Regions from separate parts of the Pseudoalteromonas sp. NZS11_1 genome, predicted to be linked through region 3. Evidence: predicted binding sites of a transcription regulator. Region 3 holds the regulator's gene; each other region holds the start of a gene.
What was found. The regulator MetJ, encoded in region 3, represses methionine synthesis genes. The targets are predictions, from matches to a motif close to TAGACGTCTAGACGTCTA.
Positions count from the first base shown of each region.

Region 1: I6F44_RS02085 (methylenetetrahydrofolate reductase) is a predicted target of MetJ. The motif match lies at 2,129-2,146, and genes of this name have one in related genera.
Region 2: I6F44_RS15505 (homoserine O-succinyltransferase) is a predicted target of MetJ. The motif match lies at 2,059-2,076, and genes of this name have one in related genera.

Region 1 is NZ_JADYXK010000001.1:464,105-468,389, reverse strand. Features, by position in the region: gene I6F44_RS02090 (M16 family metallopeptidase) at 1-1,939, opposite strand, end outside; gene I6F44_RS02085 (methylenetetrahydrofolate reductase) at 2,190-3,146, shown strand; gene I6F44_RS02080 (sensor domain-containing diguanylate cyclase) at 3,479-4,285, opposite strand, start outside.
Region 2 is NZ_JADYXK010000024.1:46,443-50,727, reverse strand. Features, by position in the region: gene I6F44_RS15510 (homocysteine S-methyltransferase family protein) at 1-1,057, opposite strand, end outside; gene I6F44_RS15505 (homoserine O-succinyltransferase) at 1,047-1,994, opposite strand; gene I6F44_RS15500 (M24 family metallopeptidase) at 2,184-3,485, opposite strand; gene ettA (energy-dependent translational throttle protein EttA) at 3,661-4,285, shown strand, end outside.
Region 3 is NZ_JADYXK010000001.1:25,674-29,958, reverse strand. Features, by position in the region: gene metL (bifunctional aspartate kinase/homoserine dehydrogenase II) at 1-315, opposite strand, end outside; gene metB (cystathionine gamma-synthase) at 321-1,568, opposite strand; gene metJ (met regulon transcriptional regulator MetJ) at 1,858-2,178, shown strand; gene I6F44_RS00110 (malic enzyme-like NAD(P)-binding protein) at 2,262-3,503, opposite strand; gene rpmE (50S ribosomal protein L31) at 4,192-4,285, opposite strand, start outside.

The DNA.
Region 1 (4,285 bases), 440 kb from region 3:
GCGTCAACGCTTCTAAATCCGAAATATCACCGTAGTTGTAACTTTCATAAGGGTGATTTTTGTAAAGCGCACTGTATAGCACTTCTTTGCCTAGCTCTTCATCGTTAGATGCTTTTAAGCCTGACTTAATGCCGTCGATCATTTCTTTTTTAAGGCGCTTAAAATCGTCATCTCTAAAACCTGGGTTTAGTAATTGATCGCTCACAAGTGTATACCACTGCGCCGCATTATCTTTGTGAATACGTCCTTGGAACGACAGCATTTCTTTATCTATTTGATAGCCAAAGCTACCCGCAAGCGGATAAAGTGCTTTTTGAATATCTTTATAGCTTGTCGCCTCTGAGCCACCTTGTGCAAGCATAGCCGCAGTTAACGCAGCAACACCTTTTTTACCTTGTGGGTCGGCAGCCGCACCGGTATTGAATAAAAAGTTAACATCAATTAATGGCGAGCGATTGGTTTTATCAAGCACTTTAAATACAGGTGCCGCAGGTGCTTGTTCAAGCTTTGCAGTAAGCGCATTTAAATCAACTTCTTGCTCGAAACCTGGGGCTTTATCAAGTGCCGACATTGTTAATGTGGTACGTGCGTTATCAGTAAAGTATTTATTAGCAACGGCTTTAATATCTGCGCTGGTGATGTTATCTGCCGATTTATACAGCTGGTTTATAACCTCAGGATCGCGCTCAAAATGCATGTAGCTGGCAAGGGTTGATGCAATCGCTTGCGATGAATCCAAGCCATTAATAAAGCTGTATTTAAGGTTCGATTTTAAATCACTGAGCTTTTGCTCATCAACAAGCTCAGTGCGTGCTTTTGCATAAGTTCGGTTAATTGCATCGCGTGCAGTGGCTAAATCATCTGCGTTTTCTACTTTAACAAATACGTGTAATAAACCCGGATCTTTGGTCTCTGGGTTATAGGTAAACATTTGGCTGGCAATTTGTTTGTCGACCACTAGCTCTTGATATAAATCTGAATTACTTGAAAAATAAAGCTGTGAGATTAAATCAAGCGCCGCTCTGTCTTTTTTAGCAGGCTCCCACGCAGCGCCTTTGTAGGATACAAGTAACCAATGTCCTGGTAGCGCTTCATCTTGCTGGTGCAAATATTTTGATGCTTGTTGAACAGGCTCTGCTTTAATGTCAGCAACATAGTTACCCTTTTTCCAGCTACCCCAATGCTTTTTAACCATTGCCATTGTTGCTTGTGGATCTACATCGCCCACAATAACAAGTGACACATACTCAGGTTTATAAAATTTAGCAAAAAACTCTTTTCCGTACGCCATTTGATCTGGCATCGCTTCTATGTCTTTAAAAAAGCCCATAGTGGTGTGTTTATACGTGTGCTTATCAAACGCTTCTTCGCGTACAGCGCTTAATAATTTACGAATTGGACTCGCGTTGTTTTTTAAGTACTCACCTTTTACCGTTTGTGCTTCTGTTCTAAATTGCTCTTCGGTGTAAGTTAAGTTTTGAAAAATATCAGCTTCAAGCTCAAGTACTTTATCAAGATGCTGCTTTGAAAAGTTTAAATGGTAGTTTGTAAAATCGTTTGTTGTATAAGCGCGGTTATCAACACCTGAATTTTTTAATATGTCTGAGTACACATCTTCAGGATATTTTTGTGAGCCTTTAAACATCATGTGTTCAAAAAAGTGAGCAAAGCCTGTTTTGCCCTCTTCAACTTCGTTACGCGACCCAACCGATACCGGAATTTGCAGCGACACCACATCAGGGTAATCGGTTTTAACAACCATGACACGCAAGCCGTTTTCTAGCTCTTCAATTAAATAATCTTGCGAAAAAACACGATCATCAGCTTTATTTACTTGTTCTTGTTGTGCTGTTGTTTGCGTGCTTCGGTTTTGTTGCATGGCGCAACCCGTTAACGCCAGCGATACCGCTAAGCTGGTTGCTAATAATTTAAATTTCATTATTGTCCCTTTTTAAATTGAGCAAATTTGTTGTCAGATTTAACTCTTTAATTATGCCCCAAAGCCAATAAATATAAGAGCCCAAAGGGAATTTATTATGTAAACAACTGTGTCAATTATAAATTATGGGAACAAGCACTATGAATAAACATCATGTTAGTTGAAAAACTTTCACTAAATAAATCTATCTAGACGTCTAAATGGCTGCTATATTAAATCCATCAAAACAAACTTAGCTGGAATGAGGATTATGGCTTTATCACTAAAAGAGAAGATAGTGGACACCAACCAAGGTGTTTATCTTATTGGTACTACCCCGCCTAAAATTGGCACCGATAAAGCGCAATTAAAAACCATTGCAGAAAAGCTATTAGGTCGCTTACACGAAATTGAATACGACGGCGTGATAATTTATGACATTCAAGACGAAAGCAGCCGCACTAATCAAGACCGCCCATTTGCGTTTAAACAAACCGTTGATCCGCGTGAATACAGCCATTTACTTCGTAATTTATCTGCACAAGATGTGATTACTTATAAAAGTGTGGCGCAGCGTGGCGTAGGCGAATTTAAAGATTGGCTAAGTGAAACTAAAAACGACTACAATTTACAAAATGTTGTTTTAGTAGGTAGCCCGTCATCGATAGGCGATATAAAGCTAAGCCTGCCAGATGCGTATAAAGCGATGGCTGAGCAATCAGATGATTTCTTTTTAGGTGGCGTTACGATTGCCGAGCGCCATTCAAGTAAACGAAATGAGCACGAACGATTAATAGAAAAAACAGCACAAGGTTGTCAGTTTTTTATATCGCAAGCTGTTTACGACGCACAAGCTACTATAGAGCTAATTACTAGCTACGCACGTACATGTAAAGCACAAGGGATTACACCTCAACGTATTATATTAACGTTTACCCCGTGCGGCGGCGAAAAAACCTTAGACTTTATGCAATGGTTGGGTATCTCAGTGCCAGAGGCAACTAAATGGCGCATGCTTGATGCAGACAATACATTAAGCGAATCAGTCCGTATTTGCCGCGAAAACCTCGACTTAATACTTAAAAGCTGTGCGCATTTAGATGTACCGCTGGGCTTAAATATTGAAAGCTTAACAAACCGTAAAGAAGAAATTGACGCGTCAATTAATTTATACCGTTTATTAAAAGCCATTATGGAATTGAACCTTGCGGAAAAGCTAATAGCTTAAAAGCTATGTTAGAGCTAATTAACACCCTTCTTGGCAAGCCTCATGGCTTGCTTTTTTATGTCCGTTCTTTGAAAAATTAATTAATAAATACAAGTAAAGATTTGCAGCTTAAGCTATTTATTGAAGGTGTTTTTGGTTATTACTCTCAAGCCTTTTTAAGGCAAACCCCATAGAGGAGCACATAACACCAAAAATTATTCCCTCATTAGATATAAATCTAATGCTAGGGAACGTTTCAAATAAGCTTATTATTGCTAAGGAAAAAAATAAAACCTATCGCAGAAAAAACCAGCCAAGTTTGTGTGGCATGAGTCATGACGAACCTCCTTTTATTATGCTTTTTTAGCGAGCTTATACGCTTGTTTATTTTTATACATTGCGTGGTCTGCATCATTTAATAGCGCTTCAAATGGCTGCTTTTGTTTATTAGTAAAACTATAACCAATACTTAGCGATAAATCGCAAACGTCTTCTTTGAGTAAGGCTTTTGAATACTCAGTCGAAATTTTATCCATGATGTAGTTAATCTTGCTTTTATCGCTTACTTGCATTACTGCAACAAACTCATCGCCACCTAAACGCCCTACTATATCGGCATCTCTTAAATGCGTTTTTAGCGTATCTGCCAATATAATCAATGCTTTGTCGCCCACTTCATGTCCGCAGGTGTCGTTTAATTTTTTAAAGTCGTTTATATCAATAAACAAACAACACACGTCAAAGCCTAAACGCAGCGCTAAGTTAAGTTTTTGCTGGGCTAATAAGTTAAGTGCTCGACGATTATAAATATTCGTTAATGAGTCTAACATGGCTATTTCGCGCATTTGCTCATAGCTATGCACAAGTGCTAAATCATCTTCAATTAAATCGCGTAGTTGCTCTATGAGTTCAAAATATTCATCGGTATAGCTTGTTATTTTAGTGTCTTTTAAGCATAGCGTGCCAAACACTTCGCCCTCAGGCCAATGAATAGGTAAACCTAGGTAGGATTCAACACCATCTTCAACTACTTCTGGTAGGGTGTTCCATGCATCGTTATTGCTTGCATCATTAACATATAAAATATTATTAGTTTCAGCAACGTGACGACAAAAAAGAGGTGTTTGAGGAGGAAGTATGGGATTTGTCTCAAAGTTAGA
Region 2 (4,285 bases), on a different contig from region 3:
CTTCAAGGCCTGATAAACGCATGCGTACTTCAAGCTCTGGTAGTTGGCGTGGTTTAACGCCCTCTAAACCTTTTGCAAAAGCGCGAATATGCGCAGGCGTGGTGCCACAGCATCCGCCTACTATATTAATAAAGCCCGATTTACCCCAATCGATAATTTCGGTTGCCATATCGCCCGCTTCTAAGTCGTATTCACCAAACTCATTTGGTAAGCCCGCATTAGGATGTACCGATGTAAAGGTTTCGCACACGCGCGATAACTCTTCTACATACTGGCGCAGTAAATCAGGACCAAGCGCACAGTTTAAACCAATCGAAATAGGCTTAATATGGCGAATAGAATTATAAAATGCTTCGGTTGTTTGCCCCGAAAGCGTACGACCAGAGGCGTCGGTAATAGTCCCCGAGATCATAACTGGTAATGTGCGCCCTGCTTGCTCAAAGGCTTCTTCTACACCAAACGAGGCCGCTTTTGCGTTAAGGGTGTCGAATATAGTTTCGATTAATATTAAATCGGCGCCGCCTTCCATTAATGCAAGTGTTGATTCAATATACGCAGTAACCAGCTTATCAAAGGTGACATTTCGGTAACCCGGATCGTTTACGTCTGGCGAAATTGAACACGTTTTAGATGTCGGCCCTAAAACACCGGCTACATAGCGTGGTTTCTCTGGCGTTTTAGCCGTAAATTCATCGCAAATTGCGCGTGCTAATTTAGCCGACTCTAGGTTTATTTCACGACTTAAGCTTGCCATGTCGTAATCTTCCATCGAAATAGTGGTCGAGTTAAACGTGTTGGTTTCGATAATATCGGCGCCCGCTGATAAAAAACCACGATGAATGTCAGTGATTAAATTGGGCTTGGTTAGGCTTAATAAATCGTTATTGCCTTTAATTAATACATGCCAGTCTTTAAAACGCTCTCCGCGATAGTCTTCTTCTTCTAGCTTATGATCTTGGATCATGGTGCCCATAGCGCCATCTAAAATTAAAATGCGTTCTTTTAATGCGGCGCTTATTTCGGCTTGCTTGTTATTTGTAGGAGCGTTATTCGGCATAGTTGTTAGTCCTCACGTCTTGGCTAACTAAATTAATATCATACGGTGTGGTTTGGTACACGTAGTAATTTAACCAGTTCGAAAAAAGTAAAAAAGCATGGCTTTGCCACGTTTTTGAAGGTTGTTTGGTTGCATCGTCATCCGGAAAGTAATTTTCGGGTTTTGGTGCATTAGGGCTCTTTTTACAATCGCGCTCGTATTCTGCTTTTAGCGAGTCGGCGTCGTACTCAGGATGACCGGTTATAAACACTTGGCTACCCGATTTATTTTTAAGTAAGTAAGCCCCTACTCGCTCAGAACCTGCCAGTACAACTAGCTCATCACAGGCGTTTATTTTATTTATATCAATGTGGCCATAACGTGAGTGCGGTACCAAAAAGGTGTCGTCGAACCCGCGAGTCAGTGCGCCGTGATCAAAGTAACATTGGTGGGTAAATACACCACACAGTTTGTCGTCTTTTAAATCACGCTTTAAATTGTAACGGTGATATAACGCTGCATGTGCTGCCCAGCACGAAAATAACGTAGAGGTAACGTGTTGCTCAGCCCAATCTATAATGACCTTTAGCTCATCCCAATACGCTACATCGTCGTATTCTAAATGCGCAAGTGGCGCGCCAGTTACTATTAATGCATCGTAATTGTTGTCTTTAACCTCAGAAAAATAACGATAAAAGGTATCAAGGTGCTCTTCTGAATTGCTGCTACTGCGGTGAGTGTCGAGGCGCAGTAGTTCTACGTTTACTTGCAAAGGCGAGTTGGCAAGCAAGCGAATAAACTGAACTTCGGTTTCTACTTTATTAGGCATTAAGTTTAAAATAGCCAAACGCATTGGGCGTATCTCTTGCGTTTTTGCACGTGTTTTTGGCATTACAAATACGTTTTCTTGACGTAAACGTGCAATTGCCGGCAACTCGTCTTTTACTGTAATTGGCATACTTTACTCCTGCTCATAAAAACCGAAGCTTAATTATGAACTGAAAGTAAAAAATATCAACCTCTAGATGTATAGATGTCTAAATGAAATTTATTCACTGTGAATAAACTGTTTGATGAATGATAAGTTAAGCCTACCTATAAACACTTAACTTATCGTACTGAACATAAATACACCTAGCACTACCTGTTAATTTTTACCCACTAAAATTAAGTTTTGTTGAGGTGGTATCAAGTACTCAGCCCCGTTGGCTGTTATTACAGCCATTTCTTCAACCGAAATGGTTTTAAACTCGGTGTTATTCAAAGGCCAACTAAAAAAACCATCAAAGGCAAACACCATCCCTTCTTTAAGTTCACGTTGTGACGCAGGCCTTACTTGCGCACTACGAGAGCCACCCAAGTTAGGGCCGGTGTCGTGTGCAACATACCCTACTGGATGGCCGGTGCTCCATGGCACAGGCTCTGAGTTGTATTTATTCATTAATACGGTTTGAGCTTGATCCACGTCGATGCCTTTTGCGCCGGGCTTCATTGCATTAAATGCGGCAAAACCGCTGTCTCTTGCGTTAATCCAATATTGCTGAATATTGGCCGGTGCTGAGGTTTCTCCTTCTTTAAGCACATAAGCAAAACGCTGAATGTCACTTACCCAGCGGTTGTAGAGCTTTACACCAAAATCAATTTGTATCACATCACCAGGCATAATCACTTTATTTGTAGAGTGTGAATGCCCTCGGTCAGGGCCTGAGTTTACATTGGGGTTTTGCTCTGCAGCCCATGCATCGGTCACGCCTCGCGCTTTCATTTTAGCTTTTAAAAGCTTGGCTACGTCTGCATCGGTAGTTTTGCCCGGAATAATAGTTTCATATGCCTCTAGCTGCCACTTTGCAGAGAGCGCTGCCGCTTCTTTCATTATTTCAACTTCAGCCGGTAATTTAATTGAAAGCCATTGATAAACCAGTTCTTCAGAGGATATTAGCTTAGCTGTTTGTTCAGGCCCTAATAAACTGGCTAACTGTTTATACTGCGAATGCGACAACCCATCAGCCTGCGCGTTAAGGTCAGATACATTAATTGCAATGTTACGGAATAATTGTTTTTTTATAAAATCAGCAGCGTATTTTAATGCTGACACGCTACGGGGAACAGATATAACTTTTTCATGTATATCGAGTTCATCTAACGCTTTTGCTTCACTTGAAGGTGAGTAAGCAACAGAATGAAACTTATCTCTGTCAAAATAAAATAAATAAGCTGCTGGCGACCCTGCGTTTTCACAGCCAATATGATCAGCTAATGGGTCATTATTATTTTCTCTACATACTATCAACCAAGCATCTACATCTGCAGCTTTTAATGCTTGTGGAAGTAGTTGACTGATTCTTTGTTTTCTTATTTCAGGCCAAGGCGAACTTTCTGCTTTTACCTCAGAATTACTTGCAAATAGAGTGAGTAAAGCCATGGTTGTTGCAAATTTTTGTATAGTCATATTTTTTCTTATTTTGCTGTGGTTTAAATACGTTAGCACACTCAAATAAAACTATACATTTAACAAGATAAAAACGATTAAGATATATTCCTCCTCGCCATTCGTTGACTGTTTCACCTGTCAGCCACTACAATACAACATTGAAATTTTTATTATTATTTGAAGGCTTTCCTCCATGGTTTTACCTGATAAATTTATATTCTCGATGAGTCGAGTATCTAAGGTTGTGCCACCTAAGCGCACTATCTTAAAAGATATTTCGTTACACTTTTTTCCTGGCGCTAAAATTGGTGTGCTTGGTTTAAACGGTTCTGGTAAATCTACGTTACTACGTATTATGGCCGGTGTTGACCAAGATTTTGAAGGTGATGCACATCCTCAGCCTGGTACAAAAATTGGTTATTTACCGCAAGAGCCTGTTTTAGACGAAAGCAAAACAGTTCGTGAAATTGTTGAAGAAGCTGTTGGCGAAGTTAAACACGCACTTAAACGTCTTGACGAAGTGTATAACGAATACGCCATGGAAGACGCTGACTTTGACGCACTTGCAAAAGAGCAAGGCGAGCTTGAAGCTGTTATCCAGGCGCACGATGGTCACAACATTGATAACGTTTTAGAGCGTGCTGCTGATGCACTTCGTCTGCCAGAATGGGATGCTAAAATTGAGCACCTTTCAGGTGGTGAGCGTCGTCGTGTTGCTATATGTCGATTACTGCTTGAAAAACCAGACATGCTTATTCTCGATGAACCAACTAACCACTTGGATGCTGAGTCGGTTGCATGGTTAGAGCGCTTCTTAC
Region 3 (4,285 bases):
AGCAAGTTCTGCAATATAGCTAAGTTCGATACTTAGTGTTTTAAGTGCACTTCGTTTTAAATCAGCTTCTAATAACTGCTCTATTAAATCACTTTGATGGTTATTTAACTGCAGTAAAATATCAGCTACTGCTTGAGTATCTTGTTTTTGATAGCTTTGCCAAAGTAATACTAGCGTATCGGTTGTCTTACCCGCAGCCGATACCACCACACAATCACCCGGCTGAGTATGTGTAATTATTATTTTTGCTACGCTTTGGTATCGCTCACTTGAGCTTAAACTCGAGCCACCAAATTTATGTATACAATTAACCATATTAATCACCAAAGCGCCGGACGAGCTGCACTTAATTTAACGTTACCACCAGGAGTGCCTGCTCCTTTGCCTACACGGCCAACATTTTTATTTTGCCCTGGTTTTACAAGTTCAAACACTCGTTCAAAATCAGCGACTAAATCGTGTATATCTTCAATACCTACCGAAATACGAATAAGCGTATCGCCCACACCCGCCTCTAAACGTGCTGTTGCCTCCATACCTGCGTGCGTCATAGTTGCAGGGTGACAAATTAAGCTCTCTACGCCACCTAATGACTCAGCTAAACTAAACGTTTTAAGGCTAGTTAAAAATGCCGCAGCGTCGTTTATATCGCCTTTAATATCAAAACTAACCATGCCACCAAAACCAAGTTGCTGTGCTTTAGCCAGCTCATGTTGAGGATGTGACTCAAGACCTGGGTAGTAAACTTGGCTTACATATTCAGAGCTTTCAAGGTACTTAGCTATTGCCAGTGCATTTTCTTGATGCTGCCTTAGGCGCACATTTAAAGTACGTAAACCACGAAGCGTTAAATAGCTATCAAAAGGCGCACCCGTAATACCAATGTTATTAGCCCACCAAGCAAGCTCATCGCCTAACTCTTGTGTTGCGGCAATAACAGCGCCGCCTACTACATCTGAGTGTCCGTTAATGTATTTAGTGGTTGAATGCACCACAATATCTACACAAAACTTAAGAGGATTTTGTAAAGCAGGCGACAAAAACGTGTTATCTGCAGCCACCAATGCACCGCATTGCTTAGCCACATCGGTAACCGCTTTAATATCTGTTAAACGAAGTACTGGGTTACTTGGGGTTTCTATCCAAATAAGCTTTGGTTTAATTACTAAAATTTGTTGAAGACTTTCTTCTTTTGTTAAATCTAATATTTCGAGCTTTAGTAGTCCGCGTTTTTGTAAAGATGTAAATAAACGATAGCTGCCACCATAACAATCATGTGGAATTACTAACGTATCGTCACTATTAAGTAGCTGAGTAGCTAAATGCACGGCAGCCATGCCTGTAGCTGTAATTATGCCACGAGCGCCACCTTCAAGCTTAGCAAGCGTCTCAGCTAAAATATCACGATTAGGATTACCGCTACGACCATAATCATACTCACGCTTAGTATCAAAGTCGGCAAACGAATAAGTAGTCGATAAATAAATTGGCGGTACCACCGCACCATGATGTTTATCAGCATCAACGCCGTTACGTACAGCAATGGTCGCTTTGTTTTTTTCGCTCATATTCGTCACCTGATTAATTTGGATGTTTAGACGTCTAAAAGAGTAAGTTATCCGTTTTGATAAGTCAAAGTATTTTAAAGCTCTAGATGGCTAAAAGTAGAAGGGGCCTTTGCGAATAACACATTTTAGCTCACAAAAGTGTGCTTATCTTTACACCTACAATAGGCTTATTAAGATAGATCGGTATCTATTATTTGACTATCTTTTTTAAATCGATAGAATTTCACGCATATTTACACGCTTTTTATACCGTGTGAGAAATTAATAATCTGAGGCAACGATACATCTTATGGCTAAATGGAATGGTGAGTATATTCACCCATACGCAGAACACGGTAAAAAATCAGAGCAAGTTAAAAAGATCACCGTTTCGATCCCGCTAAATGTATTAAAGGTATTAACTGACGAACGTACACGTCGTCAAATCAATAACCTTCGCCATGCTACAAATAGTGAATTGCTATGTGAGGCATTTTTGCATGCTTTTACTGGCCAACCTTTACCAAATGACGATGACTTACGTAAAGATAACGCCGAAAAAGTGCCAGAAGAAGTTAAAAAAATAATGCAAGAAATGGGTCTAGAAGTACCCGTTTTAAACGAAGAATAAATATTACAAAGACAAAAAAAACCTCAGTAATTACTGAGGTTTTTTTATATCTAAATTTTATTGCATAGCTCTACTGTATAGATTTACTGCATATAGTTTTCAGGTAGCTCAATTTGTGCAACACCTGACTCAATAGCAGCAAGTGCAACAGCTCTTGCTATACGCGGCAGTAAACGTGGATCCATTGGTTTTGGAATAATATACTGCGCACCAAATTCTAGTTTATCTACACCAGCGGCTTTTAAAACTTCTGCAGGTACTGGCTCTTTGGCAATACTTCGAATAGCATCTACTGCAGCAATTTTCATTTCATCGTTAATAGCGCTTGCACGTACATCAAGTGCACCACGGAAAATAAACGGGAAACATAAAACATTATTAACTTGGTTAGGGTAATCAGAGCGTCCTGTTGCCATGATTAAATCGTTGCGTGCGCCGTGCGCAAGTGCAGGATCAATCTCAGGATCTGGATTTGAACATGCAAACACAACTGGTTTTGCAGCCATTAGCTTTAAATCTTCAGCCGCTAATAAGTTAGGGCCAGAAACACCCACAAATACATCTGCATCTGCAATTACATCTTGCAATGTACGCTTATCGGTATTGTTAGCAAAAAGCTGTTTATATTCATTTAAGTCATCGCGGCGGGTATGAATAACACCTTTGCGGTCAAGCATATAAATGTGTTCACGCAGTGCACCACACTTAATTAACAGCTCCATACACGCAACAGCGGCAGCGCCTGCACCTAAACATACAATAATTGCATCTTCAATTGACTTACCTTGTACTTCTAGCGCATTTAACATACCAGCAGCCGTTACAATGGCAGTACCGTGTTGATCGTCATGAAAAACAGGAATGCTACAACGCTCTATTAATGCTTTTTCTATTTCAAAACACTCTGGTGCTTTAATATCTTCAAGGTTAATACCACCGAATGTGTCGGCAATATTGGCAACCGTATTAATAAAGTCTTCTGTTGTTTTGTGCTTAACTTCAATATCGATAGAATCAAGCCCTGCAAAACGTTTAAACAATAACGCTTTACCTTCCATTACGGGCTTAGACGCTAAAGGACCTAAATTACCAAGGCCTAGAATTGCAGTACCATTAGTAATAACCGCAACCATGTTACCTTTACCAGTATATTTATAAGCATTTGCAGGATCTGCAGCTATTTCACGTACAGGTTCGGCAACACCTGGGCTATACGCAAGTGCAAGATCATGAGCCGTTTCAGCTGGTTTTGTAAGCTCAATGCTAATTTTACCTGGTACGGGATGTGAGTGGTAATGTAGTGCTTGTTCACGAAAGTCAGACATAACGCGATGGTATCCTGCAATTTAAGTTAAAGTGAGAGATGGAGTCTTGGGGTACGATACCCTTATTATTTTTAAATTCCAAGCAATATCAGGTCTATCCTGTTATATGCTATATCCTTTAATTTTAAGAGGTTTTTCAGTAACTTTGCAGGATTATATCGACATTTAATAAATAAAAATTCACCTAAAAAGTAAGTTTTAAGGTGCTTTTATGTCTATCAAAATCTTATAAAACGTATACTTAAAGTATCAGCATAAACTTAGAATAACAGCCTACTACCTTACTTTAAAAACAGATAAGCCCACGTTAGCTACTTTTATCAACCTAGTTAAAAATTGTACTATTTAAAATATAGAGAATATCTATCGATTTGTCTGTAAAGGATTATGCATACTCAGAATAAGAATAGGAAATAGTTATGCAAAAGGAGGGGATAGTTAAAATCAACGAAATAATACCAATCTGCTTATATATGGGGTCTATTTAAAGTTAAGAAAATTACGCTAGAACTAGGCAAAAATTTTTGTATCTAGTTGTTCTAAATAAAAAATTTTTAACGACGTTATAGTGCAATTTAATTCGTTAAATTGCTTAAAGATTTATGTAGGTTAGTTTAAGATAATAAATAACAAATTTTAGGCACAAAAAAAGCACCCTAAGGTGCTTTTTTTAACTAAACAGCAATAATTACTTCTTGCTGGCAAGTGCACCGAAGCGCTTGTTGAAGCGATCAACACGTCCGCCAGTGTCTAAAACTTTTTGCTTACCAGTGTAAAACGGG